4 regions of the Lysinibacillus sp. NPDC093692 genome follow, and region 1 is predicted to be linked to each of the others. Evidence: riboswitches for the same ligand, from Rfam matches in the RefSeq annotation. Region 1 holds a riboswitch; each other region holds the start of a gene.
The links. A riboswitch is a leader RNA that binds a small molecule or an ion and turns the genes downstream of it on or off. The one in region 1 is predicted to bind thiamine pyrophosphate.
Positions count from the first base shown of each region.

Region 2: it holds a riboswitch for thiamine pyrophosphate, as region 1 does, so the genes downstream of both, thiM (hydroxyethylthiazole kinase) here and ACQKN4_RS10755 (ABC transporter substrate-binding protein) in region 1, are expected to answer to the same signal.
Region 3: it holds a riboswitch for thiamine pyrophosphate, as region 1 does, so the genes downstream of both, thiW (energy coupling factor transporter S component ThiW) here and ACQKN4_RS10755 (ABC transporter substrate-binding protein) in region 1, are expected to answer to the same signal.
Region 4: it holds a riboswitch for thiamine pyrophosphate, as region 1 does, so the genes downstream of both, thiT (energy-coupled thiamine transporter ThiT) here and ACQKN4_RS10755 (ABC transporter substrate-binding protein) in region 1, are expected to answer to the same signal.

Region 1 is NZ_JBNNUW010000008.1:54,639-60,176, forward strand. Features, by position in the region: gene ACQKN4_RS10740 (serine hydrolase) at 1-4, opposite strand, end outside; gene ACQKN4_RS10745 (MFS transporter) at 255-1,541, opposite strand; gene ACQKN4_RS10750 (TetR/AcrR family transcriptional regulator) at 1,605-2,213, opposite strand; TPP riboswitch at 2,466-2,576, shown strand; gene ACQKN4_RS10755 (ABC transporter substrate-binding protein) at 2,710-3,705, shown strand; gene ACQKN4_RS10760 (thiamine-binding protein) at 3,707-4,000, shown strand; gene ACQKN4_RS10765 (ABC transporter permease) at 3,997-4,767, shown strand; gene ACQKN4_RS10770 (ABC transporter ATP-binding protein) at 4,745-5,494, shown strand; gene ACQKN4_RS10775 (TatD family hydrolase) at 5,484-5,538, shown strand, end outside.
Region 2 is NZ_JBNNUW010000005.1:128,878-134,415, reverse strand. Features, by position in the region: gene thiI (tRNA uracil 4-sulfurtransferase ThiI) at 1-153, shown strand, start outside; gene ACQKN4_RS07685 (alpha/beta-type small acid-soluble spore protein) at 307-522, shown strand; gene thiE (thiamine phosphate synthase) at 672-1,304, opposite strand; gene thiD (bifunctional hydroxymethylpyrimidine kinase/phosphomethylpyrimidine kinase) at 1,294-2,118, opposite strand; gene thiM (hydroxyethylthiazole kinase) at 2,118-2,873, opposite strand; TPP riboswitch at 2,960-3,058, opposite strand; gene mbcS (acyl-CoA synthetase MbcS) at 3,302-4,891, shown strand; gene tpx (thiol peroxidase) at 5,229-5,538, shown strand, end outside.
Region 3 is NZ_JBNNUW010000001.1:449,745-455,282, reverse strand. Features, by position in the region: gene ACQKN4_RS01995 (glycerophosphoryl diester phosphodiesterase membrane domain-containing protein) at 1-1,726, opposite strand, end outside; TPP riboswitch at 2,113-2,220, shown strand; gene thiW (energy coupling factor transporter S component ThiW) at 2,321-2,821, shown strand; gene ACQKN4_RS01985 (EVE domain-containing protein) at 2,895-3,374, opposite strand; gene ACQKN4_RS01980 (ketosteroid isomerase family protein) at 3,390-3,713, opposite strand; gene ACQKN4_RS01975 (MarR family winged helix-turn-helix transcriptional regulator) at 3,757-4,179, opposite strand; gene ACQKN4_RS01970 (VWA domain-containing protein) at 4,479-5,538, opposite strand, start outside.
Region 4 is NZ_JBNNUW010000016.1:72,765-78,302, reverse strand. Features, by position in the region: gene ACQKN4_RS16775 (polyphosphate kinase 2 family protein) at 1-143, opposite strand, end outside; gene ACQKN4_RS16770 (hypothetical protein) at 347-1,060, shown strand; gene map (type I methionyl aminopeptidase) at 1,085-1,840, opposite strand; gene ACQKN4_RS16760 (DUF7010 family protein) at 2,162-2,707, opposite strand; gene thiT (energy-coupled thiamine transporter ThiT) at 2,953-3,513, opposite strand; TPP riboswitch at 3,644-3,751, opposite strand; gene ACQKN4_RS16750 (DUF4870 domain-containing protein) at 3,879-4,211, shown strand; gene ACQKN4_RS16745 (AAA family ATPase) at 4,418-5,538, opposite strand, start outside.

The DNA of each region.
Region 1 (5,538 bases):
TCATTGTTTTTCTCCTCACATGAACAATCAAAGTTAAATTAAACTCTAATTGTTTCTTTTTTCTCTAATAAGTCAATTAACAATTTATACGTTTGATCAAGGTCAAATTCATCGAAATTTTTGTAGGGCTAGTTCATCGAAGCAAGCCAATAAAATACCGGCAAAGGCATCGGTTTCTTTGGCCGCAACGTTTAGGTTCTTTAGGGGATTAGAAAGACTTTCTCTATTTAGCTTCACAGTATTTGTTGCTTCTCTTAATTAGAAACAGGTACTTTTCTATCATCCCTTTCACTAACTTTAGCGTATAGCGTTTTTGTTATTATGTAGTACAAAAATGTACCAGTTAATCCTAGAATAAGGAGCAACCCGCTCATATATATAGGGGGAATCCACTGTCCAACGATGATCAATAACGAAGCTATAATCATTGCTCCATAGGTAGTTAAGCTATTAAAAGCCATATAGGTGCTACGAGCGTTAGAAGGGGCAAGTTCTCCTATCATCGCCTGTTTAATGGGCACAAACATCAGCTCACCAATTGTTCCAATAAACATGGCAATAAAAAGAATCAATACGCTATTTGAAGAAGCAAAGATACTAAAACATATAGAAAAGATCAACATACCTGTAACAAGAGTCCAGCGATCACTGCATTTTTTTAACAAGAATAATACAGCACTTGAGAGGAGAACTACAAGAATAGTATTCTCTGTTCGAAGAAAACCAAGCATTTTTGTGCCATCTACAATGAAATCTATTCCAAACAAAGAAGCTGAATGTTGAGGTATATCTTTTTCGAGACGAATCCCAATATAGTTTGATAAAGACTGTTCCAAGGTAAAGATCAAGATTGCTCCTAAAATATAAAACATAAATAGCTTATCTTTTAAAACGGTTGAATAAGTTTGAAACATTTCTACGGATGAAGATTTTTTCTTATGATGAGAAGACTTAGGTGAAGGCTCTGGTGAATAAGTTTCTGTGATGAAAAATACAGTCATAAAAACAGATAACAAAGTGACTAGTGAGATCCCAATAAATAATTCAAATAAGTAGTTTTTAAAAAGAAATGCCCCAACGATTCCACCAATTGCAGTTGATAAATTCCCTAACCAGTAGCTAATTGTAAATACGAGCTTTCTCGATTCAGAATTAGTAACATCAATCATCATAGCTTGTGCAGCTGGCTGAAACATGCCTCCACAAAACATATTAATGATGAAGAATGCTGCAGAAGTATAAGGAAGGTTAAACCAAGGGGAATTACAAAGTGCTATAAACAGATACGAAAGTAATAGTCCAATCTCAGAATAAATCATTATTTTTTTTCGCCCAATTTTATCTGAAATATGCCCTCCGATAAACCCTCCAAGGACCCCACTAATGACAATTATTATAAGAATAATAGCCGTTTTAGTAGCTCCGATATTTTGAGTAAAATAAATAGCCAGAAAAGGGATAACAGCCATAGAAATAAGACCGCCTAGAAATTGCATGACTAGGCGAAGTTTGATGTTGGGATGGATATCTCTCAATTTCATATAATCACTCCTATTTAATACTATATTGTCTACAGGTCCTGGCTGGGCAAAGGGGGAGAAGGCTTAGTTATTTTTGATAGGCCCAAATAATCTTAGAGCTTGTCTCGATATATCCTTCCGCATCACGTTTGTATATTCATCAATAAATGTTAAACGCATTCCGTTTAAGATGGATAAGTACGATTCAGCAATTAATGAAGGTGATTCTTCATAAAAGTAACCAAGCCTTTGACCTTCTTCAACAACCGGATAAATACTGTTTATAAATACTTTTACGAAATCATCTAGTTCTTTAAAAAGTTTTGGGAAACGATCAGGTCTTGCAAGAACCTGCTGAATGAGACGTAAGTATTCACTTTTCATTGAAAAAAGCTGTACATGACAATCTATCATTTCCTTCACAACTTCAAGAGGCTCACCTTTAAAGTGTTCTCCTATTTCAATAAAATAAGGTTTGATTTCCTTCAATGGCTCCAAAATAGCTGATTCATAAAGCGCTTCTTTTGAATCAAAATACGTAAATACGGTACCAAAACTAACACCAGCTTCTTTTGATATGTCGGCAACTTTTGTCTCCGCAAAACCAGTATCACTGTATAATTTAATGGCAGCGTTTAAGATAGTAGATCTTTTTCTTTTCTTTTTCTCATCATTAGTAAGTTTAGTTTCCATTTTAGATACTCCTTCCAAAATAAATGATTGATTGGTCAATCAAATTCTATTGTAATATGTTTCCATTGTCAATGTGTTTAAAGAATTTTTTGAATTTTATACCTAGTTATAACAGAAATACCTCAATGAAGGGCCATAGCAGTTAGATGATTAGAAATGAGGCAGCTTAATAATAATTCATCACTATCTGTAAACAGACCCTTGTCATTTCCGGATTGATATGGGTATAATAATCATCGAAAAGTTCATATGGAAAGAATGTAGGGGGGCTGGTAGTTGCCAGCTGAGATTGTGTCCGATAGACGCTGACCCTTTGAACCTGATTTGGCTCGTACCAGCGTAGGGAACATCTATTCAAAAAAGAAAATTTTTGATACTGATTGTAAAACGTCTGGGAGGAATCCTAGGCGTTTTTTATGTTTTCAGACTTTTGTTTCCCTCTGGTAAAGACATTCATTTATGAACACTTTCACACTACTTACTTGGAGGATTCAGCATGAAAAAATGGTTATTGGTCCTAATGGTTGCACTTTTTACATTAGTGGGCTGTAGCGAAAAAGAGGCTAAAAAGGATGCTAAAGGATTAACAAAAGTATCGGTAGTTCTTGATTGGACACCGAACACAAATCATACAGGTTTATATGTAGCTGAAAAACTTGGCTACTTTAAGGAACAAGGTTTAGATGTTGATATTTTATTACCTGGCGAAACGGGTGCAGATCAGCTTGTAGCATCAGGAAAGGCTCAGTTTGGCGTAAGCTATCAGGAAGGAATTACACAGGCGCGTGTGCAGGATGTACCATTAGTATCGATTGCAGCGATTATACAACATAATACTTCGGGTTTCGCATCTACCGCATCAAAAGGCATTACGTCACCAAAGGATTTTGAAGGGAAAACTTACGGTGGCTGGGGTGCACCGCTTGAAAAGGCTGTACTACAATCACTTATGCAAACAAAAAATGCGGATATTAATAAGTTAGATATCGTCAATGCAGGCGATTTAGATTTCTTCACTATGATGAAAAAAGATATTGATTTTGCGTGGATTTATTATGCATGGACAGGTATTGAAGCAGAACTTCGCGGCGAAAAGCTGAACATGCTTTATTTAACAGATTATAGTGAGCAATTAGATTATTACACACCTGTGCTTGCTACAAATGAAAAAATGATTCAGGATAATCCTGAGACGGTAAAAGCTTTTGTCGCTGCTGCAGCAAAGGGCTATGAATATGCAATAAAACACCCTAATGAGGCAGCTGATAGTTTACTAGAAGCGGTACCTGATTTAGATAAGAACCTTGTGCATAAAAGTCAGGAATGGCTAGCAGATAAGTATCAAGACGACGCTGCACAATGGGGCGAGCAAAAATTAGCTGTCTGGGAAAACTACGCGAAATGGATGGCCGATAACAAAGTTTTAGAGGGCGAATTTAACGCAAAACAAGCATTTACAAACGACTTTTTACCGAAAAAGGGGACAAAGTAATATGGCAAACTCTTTAATAAGTGTACAAATTATCCCGAAAACTGAAACATATGAAGATGTGATCCCGTTTGTCGATGCAGCGATTGCAGTGATCGACACTTCAGGGGTGAAATATGAAGTTCATCCATTAGAAACGACAATGGAAGGCGAGCTTACGACTTTGCTGCAAATTATTGAAAAAATGAATGCCAAGATGATCGAGCTTGGCGCAATCAATGTCATTACGCAAGTGAAAATTTTATATCAGCCATCCGGTATTACAATGGATACGCTAACGGAGAAATACAAGGGATGAAGCAGGCTGTTAAACAAGGAAGGACGATAATTTTTATCGCCTTCCTCTTATTCATATGGGAACTAATTGTCCGTTTTGCTGATATTCCACATTGGCTTTTGCCTGCACCGAGTGCCATTTTGAAAGAGGGCTTTCAATCGTATGAGATGTTTGTGCCGCATGCTTTAGCTACGATCCAATTAGCACTTCTTGGTCTTGCTATCGGGATATTATGTGGGCTAACAGTTGCGGTGCTATTACATCGTTTTACGTTTATAAGGGAGCTATTTTATCCTATTCTCATTATGTCGCAAAATGTCCCGGTACTTGTCCTAGCACCATTATTAATCATTTGGTTTGGCTTCGGTTTATTGCCAAAGCTCATTATTATTTGTCTCGTGTGCTTTTTCCCTATTGTTATTTCGGCAATGGACGGCTTTCGTCAAACTTCGCCTGAGCTAAAGCATTATTTTGAGATGATCGGTGCAACGAAAGCCCAAACCTTTTGGAAGTTAGAATGGCCTTATGCGTATCCAGCAATTTTTTCAGGCATAAAGATTGCTGCTACCTATAGCGTTATGGGGGCTGTTATTGCGGAATGGTTAGGAGCGAAAATGGGGATTGGCGTTTATATGACATTGGCACAATCTTCATTTCGAACGGATCGTGTATTTGTAGCGATTTTTGCCATCGTATTTTTAAGTTTATTATTATTTAGTGCTATTCGATTACTAGAAAAACTTGTTGTGAAGGGGAGAGGAAACTATGCTAAGCATTCAAAACATTGATAAATCCTTTGATTCCCTTCCAGTTATCCGTAATTTATCTTTTGAGGTGAAGGACGGGGAATTTGTGGCGATTATCGGTCCGTCTGGCAGTGGGAAAAGTACACTTTTTCAATTAATTGGTGGTGTTTCTTCTATTGATAAAGGTGCTATTTTATTAAACGGCACAGATATCCAGAAAAAAAGAGGAACGATTGGCTATATGCCTCAGCAGCCATGTTTATTACCGTGGCGGACGATCATAGAAAACGTCACGATGGTTGAGGAGCTCCATGGAAAACCTAATGTCAACGTTGCGAAGGAATGGTTACATAAAGTGGGGCTCGCAGCATTTGTAAATGCATTTCCTAATGAACTGTCGGGTGGTATGCAACAACGGGTATCGTTTATTCGTGCAATTGTCAGTAATAAACCTATTTTATGTTTAGATGAACCATTTTCTGCACTGGATGAGTTTACAAGGCTTGAAATGCAGGCGTGGCTATTATCGATTTGGGAGAAATATAGAAAATCTATATTGTTCGTTACACATAATATTGAGGAAGCTCTGTTTTTAGCTGATCGTATTATTGTACTCACAAAACGACCAGCGACGATGAAAAAGGAAATAATCGTACCTTTTGCAAGGCCACGACAAGAAGAAATCCGCCATTCCGCTTCATTTACGGCGTTGAAGCAACAATTATTCTCGTATTTAAAAGAAGAAAAGGATGAGGCGAATGTTGATTGATGCACATATTCATTTAGATCAGTATAAAAAAAACGACATACCTC
Region 2 (5,538 bases), on a different contig from region 1:
AGTCCAAAAACAAAGCCAAAGCTTGAAAAGGTTGAGCATTACGAAAGCTTCTCGGATTTTGATGAACTCATCGAACGAGCAGTGAAAAACCGTGAAGTTTACATTTTCCCGAAAAAAGAACAAGATGCCGATAAATTTGCGGATCTTTTATAGAAGAACCTTGCGAATTCATAAGAGCCGACTCAAAAGTACATTTTGAGTCGGCTTTTTTAGTCCATTTCCTTCTGAGGTACAATTTACCTGAAATATTTTTGTATTAAAAATCTAAAATCGCACATTCTATATTCACAAGGAGGTGAGAAACACATGGCAAACAACAATAACCGCAGTTCAAATCAACTTGCTGTACCTGGTGTAGAGCGCGCACTTGATCAAATGAAATACGAAATTGCACAAGAATTTGGTGTTCAATTAGGAGCTGACGCTTCAGCTCGTGCTAACGGTTCCGTTGGCGGTGAAATCACTAAACGTCTTGTACAAATGGCAGAATCTCAATTAAAAGGTATGCCGAACAACCAATAATTGCTTAATTAGCAATTATTAAAATTAAAACCAGTGACCGTAAAAGGCACTGGTTTTAGTTTGTTTAAAATGTTTATTTTTTATCCCGTATTAACGGGCAGTAATTTAAAAACCCGATTGAAAGACGCCCCCTGATTAAAAGTTTCAATTTATCCTACAAATGCTTTAAATGTAGAGACTGTATTCGAAATATCTTCACTTTCGCAAATTGCGGAAATAACTGCTATTCCATCTGCACCTGCTTTAAATACCGTATGTGTATTCGAGCAGTTTATGCCTCCAATTGCAACGATAGGCAGCTCTGGGTATTGTCCGCGAACTTGCTGTAAAAATTCAGTGCCACTAGGCGGTTTGGCGTCACTTTTAGAAGTAGTTGAAAAAATTGGACCAATTCCTACATAGTCAGCACCATATTGTAAAGCAGTTATTAATTCCGCTTGAGAATGAACAGAAACACCTAGTATCATGTTGCCAATTTTTTTACGTACCATTGACACAGGAAAATCTTCTTGGCCAATATGAACACCATCTGCTCTAAGTTTTATAGCTAGCTCTACATCATCATTAATAATAAACGGAACATGATACTGTTGACAGAGCTTTTGACATTTACGAGCAAAATTTTCATAGGCTCGTCCAGTAAGGGTATTTGGCCCTTTTTCACGGTATTGAAACATAGTAATTCCGGATTGGAGAGCTTTTTCTAATACAATTATTGGCTCCTGATTGAAAACATTACCTGTACCCATAATAAAATATAGCTGTAAATCGTCACGTTTCATGTATGATCACCTCGCAGGAATCCTTATACTGTTGATAAGCAAAATGATTTGTTGGACCATGGCCATTCCCAATAGATAAATCATGAGTTATTGCTAATTGAATAAATTTTTTAGCTTCCTCAATTGCCTTTTCTATAGGTAGCCCAAGGCCAAGAAAAGCAGTTAATGCAGCGGAAAATGTACAGCCTGTACCATGCGTGTTTGCTGTTGCAATACGAGTAGATTGCATAGAAAATGATCCACCATCTTGAAAAAATACATAATCAGTAGCATGACATATATCCTCTAAATGACCGCCTTTCATAACGACGCATTGAACACCTGTCTGTAATAAAATCTGGGCTACTTCTTTAATATCTGCTATAGAATTAATTTTTCTTCCAGAAAGGGTTTCGGCCTCAGGAATGTTAGGTGTTACAATTGTTGCTAAAGGTAGCAAATAATTTCGTAATGCCTCAATTGCTTCTTGCTGTAATAAGCTCTCGCCACCTTTTGCAATCATAACAGGATCTACAATAAGTGGAATATTTACTTCGGCTAAAATATGTGCAATTGATTGGATGATTTCGGAGGAAAACAACATTCCTGTTTTAATAGCACTAATTGAAAAATCCTCGATTAGCGCTTTCAGTTGTTTTTCAACAAAGCTCACTTCAATTGGTAAAACATCTGATACACCCAAAGTATTCTGGGCCGTTAAAGCTGTAATGACAGACGTTCCAAATACTTTTAATTCCTGGAATGTTTTTAAATCAGCTTGTATACCTGCACCGCCGCCACTATCTGAACCGGCAATTGTCGTTACAATATGCATTATTCTTCACCTTCCTTTGAAAGGCGATGTAGTTCATTCAATACAGCTATTTGAAAATCGCCAATGAATCGAGTAGAAGAAGCGGCTTTTTCTGCTAATTTTTTATAAAGTGATAATGTTTCTAGTAATTGGTCAAATGGTTGATCTCCTGCGGTGATAGAGGCACAACATATTGCACTCAATAAGCAGCCTGTTCCAGTAACTTCTGTCATTTGCGAATTTCCACCTGTAACCCATTGCTGAAGTTTGCCGTCAGTAATAAAATCCTTTTCACCGGTCACAATAACAATACAATTGTATTGCTGAGCTATTTTTTGTGCCTCCATTTCTAAAGAAATTGAACCACTACCACTATCTACGCCTTTTTGTTGCCAGTCTACATTGGCAATTGCTGCAAGCTCTCCGATATTGCATCGAATCGCCGCAAATTTTATTTTCTCCAATAATTGCTGTACCGTTTGTTTCCGGTAAGTCGTTGCACCGGCTGCAACAGGATCTAAAACAACCGGAATGCCAAGAATATTTGCTTTTTTCCCTGCAAGTAACATGGATTCTTTCATTCGCTCATTAAGGGTCCCAATATTGATCAATAAGCCTGAGGCGATTGTGACCATTTCTTCAACCTCATGACCGTCATCAGCCATGACTGGAGAAGCGCCTATTGCTAATAAGCCATTTGCTTGGAAATTAGCAACCACATAATTCGTTATGCAATGAATAAGTGGATTTTGTTTACGGATCGTTTGGAAAATCAATTTAAGTCCTCCTCGTTGGATGGACGTAAGCGTGCAAAAAAGGCCCTTTTTCGTGCAAAAAACACGTAAAAGAGCCTTTCATCAGTAAGTCGATGTGAATTGCTCCCTACGTCAGTATTAACTAACAGGTTCAAAGGGTCAGGTTTTACCTTCTCAACTCTTAATGAGTCCCCCTGCAATCATGCTTTTAGTTGACCAAAATGTACCATATTATTCATTCGCGTTCAATAGGGAGTTTTTTATTTTCATTCAGCAACTCTGTACGAAAGCGACGATTACGCCAATTTGAAATGAATAGAAGCAATACGTGACTGATGCCATATAGCGGAGCATGATAGTTGTCACGACTTTAATAAATTAGAGTGAATTCAATTGAAAATGATAAAAATTGAGTTTTATAATGGGCGTAACAAAAGGGGGCAATTGCCATGAAAAGAGAAGATTTAATCGCACCAGAATGGTATAACATTTCAGAAGAAATTGAAAAATATGCACAGGATCCTACGAAAAATGCATTATTAGTTTATAGCGAAGACGAGGAAATTCAGTACTTAACATATACAACTTTACTTGAAAAGGCGAATCAGGCAGCACATGTATTTACCTCCCAAGGTTTAAAAAAAGGCGATGTTATTTTAGTCATGGTACCGAGATCAGTGGAAGCATATATCGTGTATATTGCAGCTTTGAAGGCAGGTTTAACTATTATACCTAGTTCAGAAATGCTGAGAACTAAAGATATTGAATATCGAATCAATCATGCCGATGCAAAAGGAGTTGTTGCATTTGAGCCTTATATTGAACAATTTGATAATGTGGAAAATTTACAAGCAATAAAGCAATTTGTCATTGGTCATGCACATGAACCTTGGCAACCGTTGCTTGAAAGAATGCATAGCCAACCAACATCTTATATAAGCTCTACTCCAACTAAGAGTACAGACATTGCATTTTTAGCATATACAAGTGGTACAACAGGCAATCCAAAGGCAGCGGTGCATACACATAGCTGGGGTTACGCACACTTGCGAACTACTGCACCAAATTGGTTAGGTGTTCAAGAGGGTGACATTGTTTGGGGAACAGCAGCTCCAGGCTGGCAAAAATGGATTTGGAGTCCGTTCCTCGCTACTTTAGGAAGTGGTGCAACAGCATTTGTTTACAAAGGTCACTTTGATGCGGCAACTTACTTTAGACTGATTGAAAAATTCAATATTAATATTCTGTGTTGCGCACCAACCGAATATCGATTTATGGCGAGTCTTGAAAATTTACAAGATTTTAATGTAAGTACAATACGTCAGGCTGTGTCAGCGGGTGAACCTTTAAATAGTGAAGTGATAAAAGTATTTTCCGAAGTTTATAATTTACAAGTACGAGATGGCTATGGACAAACAGAGAATACATTACTTGTTGGTACAATGGTAGGGATGGAGTCTAGAATGGGATCAATGGGCAAACCTACTCCGGGTAATACTGTTGAAATTATAAATGATCTTGGAAATCCTGTTGCGGTTGGGGAAATTGGAGATATTGCTGTACACTGTGAAACGCCCGCGTTATTTAAAAAATATTTAAACGATCCAGAACGGACAAATTTACAATTTAGAGGCGATTGGTATATTACCGGAGATCGTGCATACAAAGATAATGATGGTTATTTTTGGTTTGAAGGACGCGGGGATGATGTCATTATTTCGTCTGGGTATACGATTGGACCATTTGAGGTAGAAGATGCATTGTTGAAGCATCCTGCAGTGAAAGAAACTGCCGTTGTTGCAAGTCCAGATGAGATTCGTGGAAATCTCGTGAAGGCGTTTGTTGTGCTCTGTGAAGGAGAAGTTGGTAATGAAACACTTATAAAAAAACTACAAAGCCATGTAAAAACTTTAACAGCCCCATATAAATACCCTCGTAAGATTGAGTTTGTTACTGAGCTGCCAAAGACCTCATCAGGCAAAATTCGTCGTGTCGAATTACGAGAGCAAGAAAAAATCCATTTTATCAAGCATCATTAATTTCCTAGGAAATAATGTCGAAAATCAAAGTTCCTGCTTTTTTATAATATTAGGTAATGTATTATAGGTTGAATAAGTTAAAGTTTTTGCAAAGTGTTGGAGATCAACTTCGTATTAGGGTGATAAGCCATATTATTTGGGGGAGACATCATTAGTTAGTTGGAAAATCAACCCTACATTATTTTAATGAACTTGGAAAAAGGTGCAACCTTAAGTAAACATGGCTGAATAGGTGCGAAAAGATTTTTCAAAAATATTTTTGATAAGCTGTCTCAGTTGCAATTAATTCCCTCCATTTAGTAATATTAAGTACATATGATGATTAGGAGGCGTTTATATGGCACAAGTAACATTTAAAAATGGTCAAGTAACACTTGTAGGGAACGAAGTAAAGGTTGGAGATCAAGCACCAGATTTCTCTATATTAGCGAATGACCTATCACCTGTTACATTAAAAGATTCAGAGGGGAAAATTCGTTTATTTAGCGTGGTACCATCATTGGATACTGGTGTATGCGATGCACAAACACGTCGTTTTAATGAAGCAGCAGCTGGCTTAGGTGATAATGTAGTAATCTATACAGTATCTGTTGACCTTCCATTCGCTCAAAAACGTTGGTGTGGTGCAGCAGGTATTGATGCTGTTC
Region 3 (5,538 bases), on a different contig from region 1:
ACGTATAGAGGTGTTCAACGCTCTTCACATCATTCACGGTCCAAACATAAATCGGCTTGCCAATTATTTTCGCTGAACTAATCAATCGTGGACGGGCGAAAGACTCTTCAACAACGAAGAAATCCGCGTCGAACTGATTAAGCGAAGCGAATGTAGCGAATATGACATACCCGACTGTTAAATCTGGTGCGGCCTTCTTCACTTTCTTTACGAGCTCATAGTCTAAGCTCTGGAGAATAATCTGTTGTTCTGCCTTATGTCTACGAATCGTATCCACTAAGATAGGGACAAAATTCTTTTCATGTCCATGTGTTTTGAGTTCCACATTAAGCTTGATTTTACCTTTCGTACGCTCCAACACCTCATCAAGAGATGGGACATTGTCTTGGAACTTGCCTACGCGCAGCGAAATTTGTTGAAGTTCGGCAAGGGAAAGATCAAAAACATTCACATTTTTGCCGGACAATCGTCTCAAATTCTCATCATGGATGACCGCAAGCTTGCCATCTTTCGTCTGCAGAATATCGAGCTCGATATAATCAGCACCTGTGCGAATGGCGCCTTCGAAGGCACCCATTGTATTCTCTATGCCTGAAGTGGTGTCGCCCCGATGAGCCATAATGATGAACTTTTCATTGGTTTCTCCCCAATCAGTCAACAGGGCAGTTGCTCCCCAGCCTATAACAATAAGAATGAACAGTCCGAATGTAGTCAGCATTGAACGATAACGTCGCATGAGCGAACGCTGCATATCGCGTCCTTTCCAGACAGTAGCATCGACTCCATCGGTATCAATGTTCACATGGTCATGGCCTTGATAGCGTACATAGAGCAAGGTGATGATGGTAATGAACATTGGAGTCATAATTAGTGTTGCGATATACAAACCAAGGCTTAGCATGACGCCAATGGTAGTCATTAATCTGGACTCACCATCCCCACTAGGAAGGAGAAGCACGATTAGGATGATTAAACAGATAAGTAGAATAAACAGAAACAGGAAGATTACTACCCATTCAAACACAGCTCTAACTAATGACCACTTACTACGCCAGAACAATCGCTTGCTCTCGCGAACAGCGTTCCAGAATCGATACTTGCCTTCCAATACCATAATCGGCAGAGCATAGATACAGATTAAGTTCAATGCCAAGATGAGCAGTCCGACGATAACAAGAGCGATAGTTCCGAAGGTTGTCTTCATCAGCTCGCCCGTAATAAAGTTTGGAACTGTCATATTAGGTAAAAGTGTTCCGCCGATGTTGGCATCAAGTAGCGGGAACAGGAGCAATAAATAGAGAGCAAGTCCGAAAACCCCGATGCGCCATAAGCCTGGTAAGCTAGAGATTGCCTTGAACAATACAGGGCGGATTCGTGGGCGCTTCTCCTGAATCCCGTAGTACGCAATATAGAAGAGAACCGTGAACTCTGTGTAAATGAGCATTATCGCAATTGGCACCATTACTAGTACACTAAGTAAGCCATATTTGCTGAACAAGAAGCGCAGAAGGTCATGATTGGCGGCTGCTTCGAAGCCCCCTACAGCCAGTAATTTGTTGAAAATTATGGATAACAACGGGATAAATACACTTATCGTTAGCAGTTTGTATATCAATTCAAATAAAAGAAAAGGACGGTACGCATACTTCCACACCTTTAAAATATCCCTCGTCATTTGAAATGGCATGAGTCTTAAACGATTCGTATTGGTTTGTTTGGTATTCATGGTTTTGGTTTTCCTTTAGTTAGTTTCGCGGTATATATTCCATTATATACCTACACATTTCCTCCAACAAGACTGCATAGTGGAGTGTAATAAGCTGAAAAATATTTTTGACCATGCACACGGAATGGAGAGAATCAATACATAAAAAGGCGGCAAATTATTGATCGCGCTTCAACTTTAGTTCTTCACTTGAAGGATTCCTCCCTATTTCTTTAGCGACGACACTTGTAGACCATCCATTGAGTATGTAGGAGTTCTAGCTCTGTTCTTTCGAGTGTGCTAAAATGTTAGTAACTATGATTGATTCCTCCTGTTAAACTCCTTGTATATCGAGGGAAACAGGCTGTCTTGACTACGTTATTATTAGAAAAATTAAGAGTTAAAATCATTACCACTAGGGGAGTCTTTTAAAGGCTGAGACGTATATTGTCATATACGGACCCTTTGAACCTGATCTAGTTCACACTAGCGGAGGGAAGTGGCGACACTTGCTTTTTACTATTTTAAATGCAAGGCCGCTTCCTAATGCTTATAGGGAGCGGCTTTTTTCTGGTTTATTAGCAATTCAATAAATACAAAATAGGAGTGGAAATTATGTCAATTCGAAAATTAACAATCATGGCCTTATTAGTAGCAATTGCCGTAGCAGGTTCTACCTTCGTTTCAATACCGACAGGAATTGCGCGTGCCTACCCTGTACAGCATGCCATTAATGTTATTGGCGCGATTATTCTTGGACCAGTGCCTACTGTTATGATCGCCTTTATCACAGCTATTATTCGTATTTTAACAGGTACAGGCTCATTATTAGCTATACCTGGCAGTGTCATTGGTGCTTTATGCGCCGCCCTTGCCTATAAATACAGCGACAAACAATGGCTCGCAGGTGTCGGTGAAATGTTTGGGACAGGTATTATTGCCTCACTCATTGCAGTGCCCTACGCACATTTATTAATGGGGACTTCTGTAGCTGCTTTATTTTTCATGCCAGCCTTTTTAACTTCAAGTACTATTGGTGCTGTATTAGGCATTGTCGTTGCTAGCAATTTGCGCAAGACAGTATTTGTAACTAACCTTAATACTCTTCTTAAATAAAGATTTAGGCAAATTTAAAAACGTTATTTTCTTAAGGGGAATTAAGAAAGTAACGTTTTTTGTCCAACCAAATTCACCCATACTTCAACGGTAATCCCATTTCATGAGCAATTAATAAAAAGTCCTTTTTGCTTATTTCAAAATGACCAAATCTGAATTTATAGCCATATTTCGATTTATCTTCTACAAATTCTAAAAAATCTAAGACTCTTTTTATTGGTACAGCTTTTGCATCTTTATAAAAGTCTATATCTCTTCGGAAAGGAATAAAATTTTCCGCCATTTGTAACTCGTATATTCGGTCGTCCTTTATCCTTCCAATTGCGGTAAATGCTCTTACAGGTTCATTACCATCTAGACTTTTTTTAGGAGAATAATAAATGATCCAATCTCCTTTTTGCATTCGTTTCAAAGGTCTTTCTTTGCCATGACATAACTGGCCGAACCCTCCCTTAACCCCTTTTTGTACATGATTAAGAGATACTACGCCAATCCAGTATTTCGTGTCTCTTTCAGGCGTAGGAAGAGGATTTTTATTAGGATATACTGACATAGCTTCCTTCTCCTTTTATTTCGGGATCATTGTAAATGATTTAATTTTTTCATTTTCAAGAATCAACTTTTCTTCCAAAATCACTGGGTTTGGCAAACCATCCCAAGTAGTCGAAATGATAGCTCTAGCTTCTATATCATCGCCTTCAATATTGTGGATCGTTAATTTAAAGCCTGTCGGCATAGATGACATGTAAAAGTTCTGTATTTCTTTTTTTCCTTTAAAAGTTTGACCTTTAAAATTTTTCAATTCCCCATGATTTGCATACATGTCAGATAAGTCGTGCCCCTCTACTTGCGCTCTTCTTAAATACTCCTTCATAACCTCTACTGCCTTCATATCTCAATCACCCTTTCCTTTTTTATTTATAAGGTTTTAATCCCTATGAACGATTTTCATATACTTTTTTCATAATGTTTTTTAATTGCTCTTTTTCTTCCCATGAGAGTACGTTTAAAACTTCATTCTCAGAAATCGTAAGGGTCTTCATTAATTTTTCTGCCAAATTTTCACCCTGTTCGGTAAGGCATATTAAATTTTCCCTTCTATTTTCTGGATTTTTTTCTCTATAAACATACTTTCTTTCTTCTAGACCATCGATAAAAAAGCGGACACTATTTTTATCTAACTTTAAAATCTGCCCTATTTGAATTTGGCTAAGTTTTTGGTCTTTTACAGCCATCATGATCCCGACTTCTCTAGATTTCATGTGAAATTTTTCGCTAATATATTGCTCGAGATTTTCCTCTAAAGCCTCCGCTAATTTAAAACTTAGAAAACCAAATGAATTCATTATATTGGTCATTTTTGAACCTCCAAATCGATAGTGCTTTTTAATGATAGTAATATTTTATTACTATCATCCATCATTACATTTATACACTTTATTTACAAGATAAATCAGCGGTTAGTGGATGTCGATAAAAATTATAAGTTGGGTGCTAAACCGCTAAAGTTTATCGATAAAATTCAAATGTTGGGCGATAAATTGCTAAAGTTTATCGACAAAGTGTAAATGTTGGGCGATAATCCCTGACAGCATAAGTCAAACGACAAAAAAACGATGGCTCATTGCTGTAAAGCGATGCACCATCGTTTTCTATGTTAATGTCGTTTTTTCATGCCCTTTAATAGCTGGGCAACATTTGTGTCCTCTGCCTGTATAGGTTTTTCCTCTATACGCTGTTCTTTTTCCTTCGGTCTTGTTAGGAAGCCCCAACCAAAGCGGCGAATAGTAATATCAATGAAGAATAGTAGCATCCCTGCTAATAAAAGCCATGTCGCGATATTTTGGCGTTCCGCTCCTTTTTTAGTAAATTCACGGAATACTTCGCTCGGTTCTTTCAAAACAGAGCCGCCTGTTTGCTTTGTTAGTTCTTTGACTAGCTTATCGTTCACCGGACGTAATTCATATTCAGCACTATAAGGTACACTTAAGCCAGCCTGGTAAATAGCTTGTTCTTCATCGGCAATACGGAAGAAGATGAGTCCTGGTTCTGCTTGTACGACTGCTCGAACTTGTGATGCTGAAATTGTCTCAAGCTGTGTTTCAAATTCTTCACCCGCTTCATTGACAGCAACAATATCTAAAAATGCCGCTTCATTTGTTGGGTCAGTAATGACAAATGAGCCGTCTGATTCTAAACGTACATCGTAGGCAACATCGTTATAACTTGGTAGCATTTTTGAAATAAGCGTTTGCCAAAATGCACCCCAATTTTGCCATCTTGCCCAGTCTCCCGTCCATTTTCCTGTCGAATCAGACGTAAAGGCATAAGTTTTGCCAAGGCCATATTGCCATTCTGCAAGTACGGGATCTTCCTTCTCACTTTCTGCGATAACAGTGGCCCCCTGCTTTGCTGTCGTACCTATATAAGCATTCATTTTAGGTACCCCATTTGTAAATAGCGTATTCCAGCCAGATGCATTAAATATCGTTGGGTAAAATGGGTTATCTTCAATATATGTGCGTGAAATCATAGCAGTTTCACGAGATAAAATAGAGGGAATCGCCTGCTCATCAACAACATCGTAAAAACGCCCACTCCCCATCTCACTGAGTGCTTCAAGTAAGTTAGCATCTGCATCTTGACCAATTGCAACTGTTGATAGTGTCGTGCCATTTTCTTTTCCTTGTGCAATTAGGTCTTCATAGTTACCCGAC
Region 4 (5,538 bases), on a different contig from region 1:
AATACTAAAATTAACCCTATTTTATTGTTTAATAAAAACTGTTGAGCATTTAACATTTCATACTGGAGTACTTTTAATTTCTTTTTATACATTTTCTTATCTAGATTAACTGTTAGATCTAGATCATTTAAATTTTGAGTCATTAAAACTTCACTCCTTACATTTGTATACTTCCATTGTACTAAAGAAATATATGAACGCCTATTTAAATGGTAAATTGTAGATAATTTTAGCGAAACAACACGATACATTGTTGGAAATTTCCGTTATAATGAAAATAGTACGTTACAGTCCTATACTTATTTGTCTTTTCCCTATACAATTTAACACGAAGGGAGAGGAAAACATGCCTCGATTTTTTTTGATGACAATCACTTACATTGTCTCACTTATCCTAACCTTTTCATCCTATTTCATGAAAATAAACGGTCAATCTTCCTTAGAGATTTCAAATCGTTTTCCAGTAATATTTGCACCTTTTAATGTTAGTTATGTGATTTGGATTGTGGTTTACATGTTACTTGGTTATTGGTTAGTCATGAATCTAAAAAAGACAACTATTAAACAGACTGTTCTCTTTAGTAGCATATGTATCATGCAGGCGCTAGCAATTGTTGTTTGGCATCACGAATTATTTATCATGTCAATCGTCAGTACGTTTATTTTAGTACTGTATTTATCAAAGTTGTACAAAACGTACCCTTTCAGCAATAACTCACTTACAGGTCGTTTACCCTTCTCGATTTACTTCGCATGGGTTACATTCAGCCTGATGACAAATGTAAGCTTCACGCTAACATCCTACCAATGGAATGGTTTTGGACTTAGTGATCCATTGTGGGCAGTTATTTTACTGACACTTGGGGTTGCAATAGCACTACATATTCGATTCCATTATTTTGATATTATCTATCCAAGTGTATTTATCTGGTCCTATATAGGGGTCGTATTACATAATGGTTTTGATGAGCTACTTGTGTCAACGGCAGCCTTGTTTTTATGTGGGGTGCTACTTGTCGGTATATTATTTATTAAAAAAAATCCTGCCCACCAAAAATAAATTGGTAGCAGGATTTTAGCTTTTTTATTGTTCATCAAGTGAAGTTAAAATAATTGGTTTGTCTTTTGTAACGATAATTGAATGCTCGATTTGAGCAACTAATGATTTGTCTGGCGTAACGAATGTCCAGCCATCACCAGACTCCACAATATGCTCCGCTTTCGCTGAGATAAATGGCTCAACTGCAAGAACCATACCCTCTTTCATAATTGTAGAATCCCATGCATCATAATAGTTTAAAATATGGTTTGGCTCATCATGTAAAGAACGACCTAAACCATGTCCTGTTAGGTTCATAATCACTGTTAAATCATTAGCATATGCTTCACGCTCAACAGCTTTTCCGATTTGGTTTAATTTTGATCCAGCTTTTACTTTTGTCATCGCACGATCAAAAGCACTTTTGGCTACGCGACACAACTTTTCTTTATCCTCATAACCTTCACCAACTACAAATGAAATGCCTGTATCAGCAAAATAGCCGTTTAATGAACCAGATACATCTATATTGACGATATCTCCTTCTTTAATCACACGTTCACCTGGAATACCATGTGCGACTTCCTCATTAACACTAATACATGTGTATCCTGGGAAATCATACTCCCCTTTAGGTCCAGAAACTGCTCCGGCCTCAGCAAACATACGGCCTGCAATTTCATCTAGTTCTAGTGTTGTTACACCTGGTTTTGTAGCAGCCTTCATTGCTTCACGAATTTCAGCACAAATACGGCCGATTTTTTTAAAGGCTTCAATTTCTTCTTGCGTTTTTACAATCATTTTTAACGTCCCTTTCATCTAATATCTACTATTTAATATAACATAACTTTCTATGCTTAAAACGCTAAACGCTTTAAATATTATATGCCATCTTAAATTATAAAGTGCTGAAAACAGGCTTATCTCCATAACGTGAGATTGATTTCCGTTCCGGCTGGGCGCTTTGTTGCTGGCGCTTCGCTTAACTCTGCTTTTTTATTTTCCGCTAACTGAATCTAACTATTTCACAGTTGCAGCACTAGAAAAGACAAAAAGCACCTTTATTCAGATGCTTTTTAAAAAGATTCAGTGGTTTACTGTTATTCAACTGACAATAGGTGCTTAAACATGACTGACTTTGAGTTCTCTTAGAATTAAAAGAGCACCAACTCCATAAACAATAGACATTGCTAAAGGTACTAGAGTGAAAGCTTGACCAACAAAGAAGCCACCTAAAATTAGAGCAGAAAGACAGATTCCTAAAGTAACAAATAAATATGCTTTGCTTTTATAAATCCATATGTAAGGCAGAAAATGAGAGCCTGCTAGTAGGCCAATTGTGAAGGGCAGGTATTCAGGTATTTTCATATACACAATTATAAATACAGGTATATAAAAAGCTTGAGGAGCTGCTACTATTCCACTTAAAGTACCTAAAGGGTTGTCAGTAGAGAGTAAATTAACACCCAGAATTTTACTAATGACAATCCCAATAGGAAAGATGACACCTAAGCCAAATATCCAAATTAAACGTATAGCTTCTATTGGGAAAACTAAGGGCATAAAGGCGAAAATTAAAAAGACAACGGCGCCAGAAAGCAAAATGGGGTATCCTTTTTTTGCTTCAAATATAATTTCTTTTTGTAAATTTTCAAGTGTTTTATTCATTAACGCACTCCCCCTTCATAAAATCGGCAAAAGATTTATATAATATACCATCATTCAACTATTTTTACCATTGATTATTCAATAATGCAATTTTTGTCATAACTGAAAGCTATGGAGAAATTGCTTAGGAAGGGAAACTTGATTACTGCACAGTATCTAAATTTAATCTGTCTTTATGTTTTGATAGCAACAATCTTTAACAGCCTAAAAATAAAAACCCTTCACTCATGTGAAGGGCATAATCATTATGATTTTCGTTGCATTAATTGAGGTGCTGCCGTAAATAACAAAACACCGACAATCGCTGTTAAAATCGTTGCTGGTAGCATATATGTTCCATTATAGATGATTGAATAAACCCATGCATTTTGATTGCCAGCATACTCTGCGAAAAATACAGCGCCTCCAATGGTATGTGCTGCATAACGTAAAAAGCCCGCTAATACCGTTCCTACAATAATATAAAGCGCCATTTTCTTTTTATTTAAATCTTTTGCTGCCTCAAGCACTGGCCCACGCACTACGGCCGCTAAGCCTACTACCGTAAAGGCAACACCATAATCAAGTGTTCCTTGAAGCCAATGTATAATATAGGCACCAAACATTGTTTGCATAACACCAATAAGTAAACCCGTTACCATGCCTGGAATAAGGCCCCAGCGAAATGCTATTAACATTATTGGCACCATTACGAGACTAACAGAGCCTCCTTGTGCCCATACTTTAAAGGAAACCTGATCAAGCACAAGGCCAATCGCTGCGAATATCGCAATTTCCACAAGCATTAATAGTTTTTTATTGTCCATAATTATTCTCTCCTTTGTTCCGATGTAGGATACAAGAGCAGGAATAGAAATCAGTTGGCAAATATGTCCCTATCTAGCATCAATAAAGATAAAAAAACGATGCCAGGACAGAGCCTCACATCGTAAAAGTGTCGGTTTCTATCCACATCCCTACGCAAGCGTTAACTTACAGGTTCAAAGAGTTAAGGCATTACGTGCCCAGTCTCAGCTGACATCATCAGCTCCCCTTGTGGTCGTTACATCTTAATTTAGTTGAACAACCTCATTGTACGCAAACACTGTAACGATTACAACCTCTTCCACATTAATTTTTTTTGAAACTTTACTGTTTTTCATGCGTAAATATTTAAAAAGGAGGTACAACTATGGAGAACCAAAAAATTTTATCTGCCTTTAGTTATCTCAGTATCTTTTTTGCACCCTTTATTGTGCCATTAGTCGTTTACTTTGTTTCAAAAGATAACGACGTAAAGAGTCATTCTCTTCGAGCATTAATATCACATTTAATCCCAGTCGTATTTGGAATAATATTTTTTGCAGTCTTTATTTTCTCAACTTTATCATTCAACACTTTTGAACCAGATTCAGGTAGTAGTTCTTTTCTTATCATTTGGTTAGTTTCATTTTTGATTTACATTCTTGTTTCAATCGGAATTGTCATTTGGAATATTATTCAAGCAGTTCGCGTTATCCGATAAGTTTCATTTCAACCTTGAACAGAGAGTACTAAAAGGAGCTGTTATTTTTTGAAAGTATCTAAAGTTGTCAAAACCGCCGTAAAATTAGCACCAATCGTTATTCCAATTGTAAAAAAAGTAATCGCTGCAAAAAAAGGAACATATCCTAACGTAAATAAAAAGTAATAAAAAGGCGTATTTCCACACATCGGAAATACGCCTCTTTTTTATTTCACTTCAAAATATGTTTGACTGTGACCATTCATTGTTTTTTCAACGTGCAACACTGCAGGCATTGTAGCTTTTAACTCTGCAACGTGCGAAATGACGCCAATCATGCGTCCAGAATCTTGTAAATCAATAAGCGTATCAATCGCCTTATTTAATGCCTCTTCATCAAGAGAACCAAAGCCCTCATCAATAAACATTGTTTCAATACGGATATTACCTTGAAAGCTTTGAATGACATCTGCCATCCCAAGGGCAAGACTTAAAGAAGCATTAAACTTTTCTCCCCCTGATAATGTTTTTACATCACGTAATTGGTCTGTATAGGCATCATACACATCTAGCCCAAGTCCACTTTGCTTAGCATGCTTTTCTAAACGATCTGAACGTCGTAGCTCAAATTGACCGTTGGATAAATGATAAAGCCGGACATTTGCTGCCTCTGTAATTTTATCTAAATAATTGATTTGAATATAACGCTCAAAGGACAGCTTTTTCACATTTTGCCCATTTAACATTGCATAAAGTTCCTTTACTCGTCCCGCTTCTTTTTCAAGTAAGCGTATTTCCAGCTCCGCTTCCTCTACTTTTTCGATAAAGTCTGTGCAAGCTTTCGCAAATCCTTCCATCTGCTGCAATACTTTAAAGGCTTCCTCATAGGTTACACGAAGCATCTCTAACTTTTCTTCCATTGCCGTTAAATCTTGTTTCTCTTGTCCTTTAAGGTGCTTCGCTCCCTCAGTAATTTGCACCTGTAAAGTGTGGATTTGCATAGCATAATCACTGCATGCCTTCCGTAAAGCTTCTATTTGCAACACGCTACGCTTCCCAGTAGCAAATTCTTCATAGCTTTCAAAGCCGGCTTCCTTCATACTTACTGAAAATTGTTCGCGCTTTTCATCCATTTTCAGCTTTAGCTCCTCAAAAGCCTGTTTCGCTATTTCGACGGTCATTCTAGCATTGTTTGCTGCTTCCTTGGCAGCTTGCAAACTTTGTTGGCTAATAGTCCACGCAGTTTGTAAGGCAACCTTTTGAGAACCTATATGAGCAATTTCCTGTTTCATTGCATATAGCGTCGTAAGATTTTCTGGAATATGTTTTTGCTGCTCTTCCACAACTA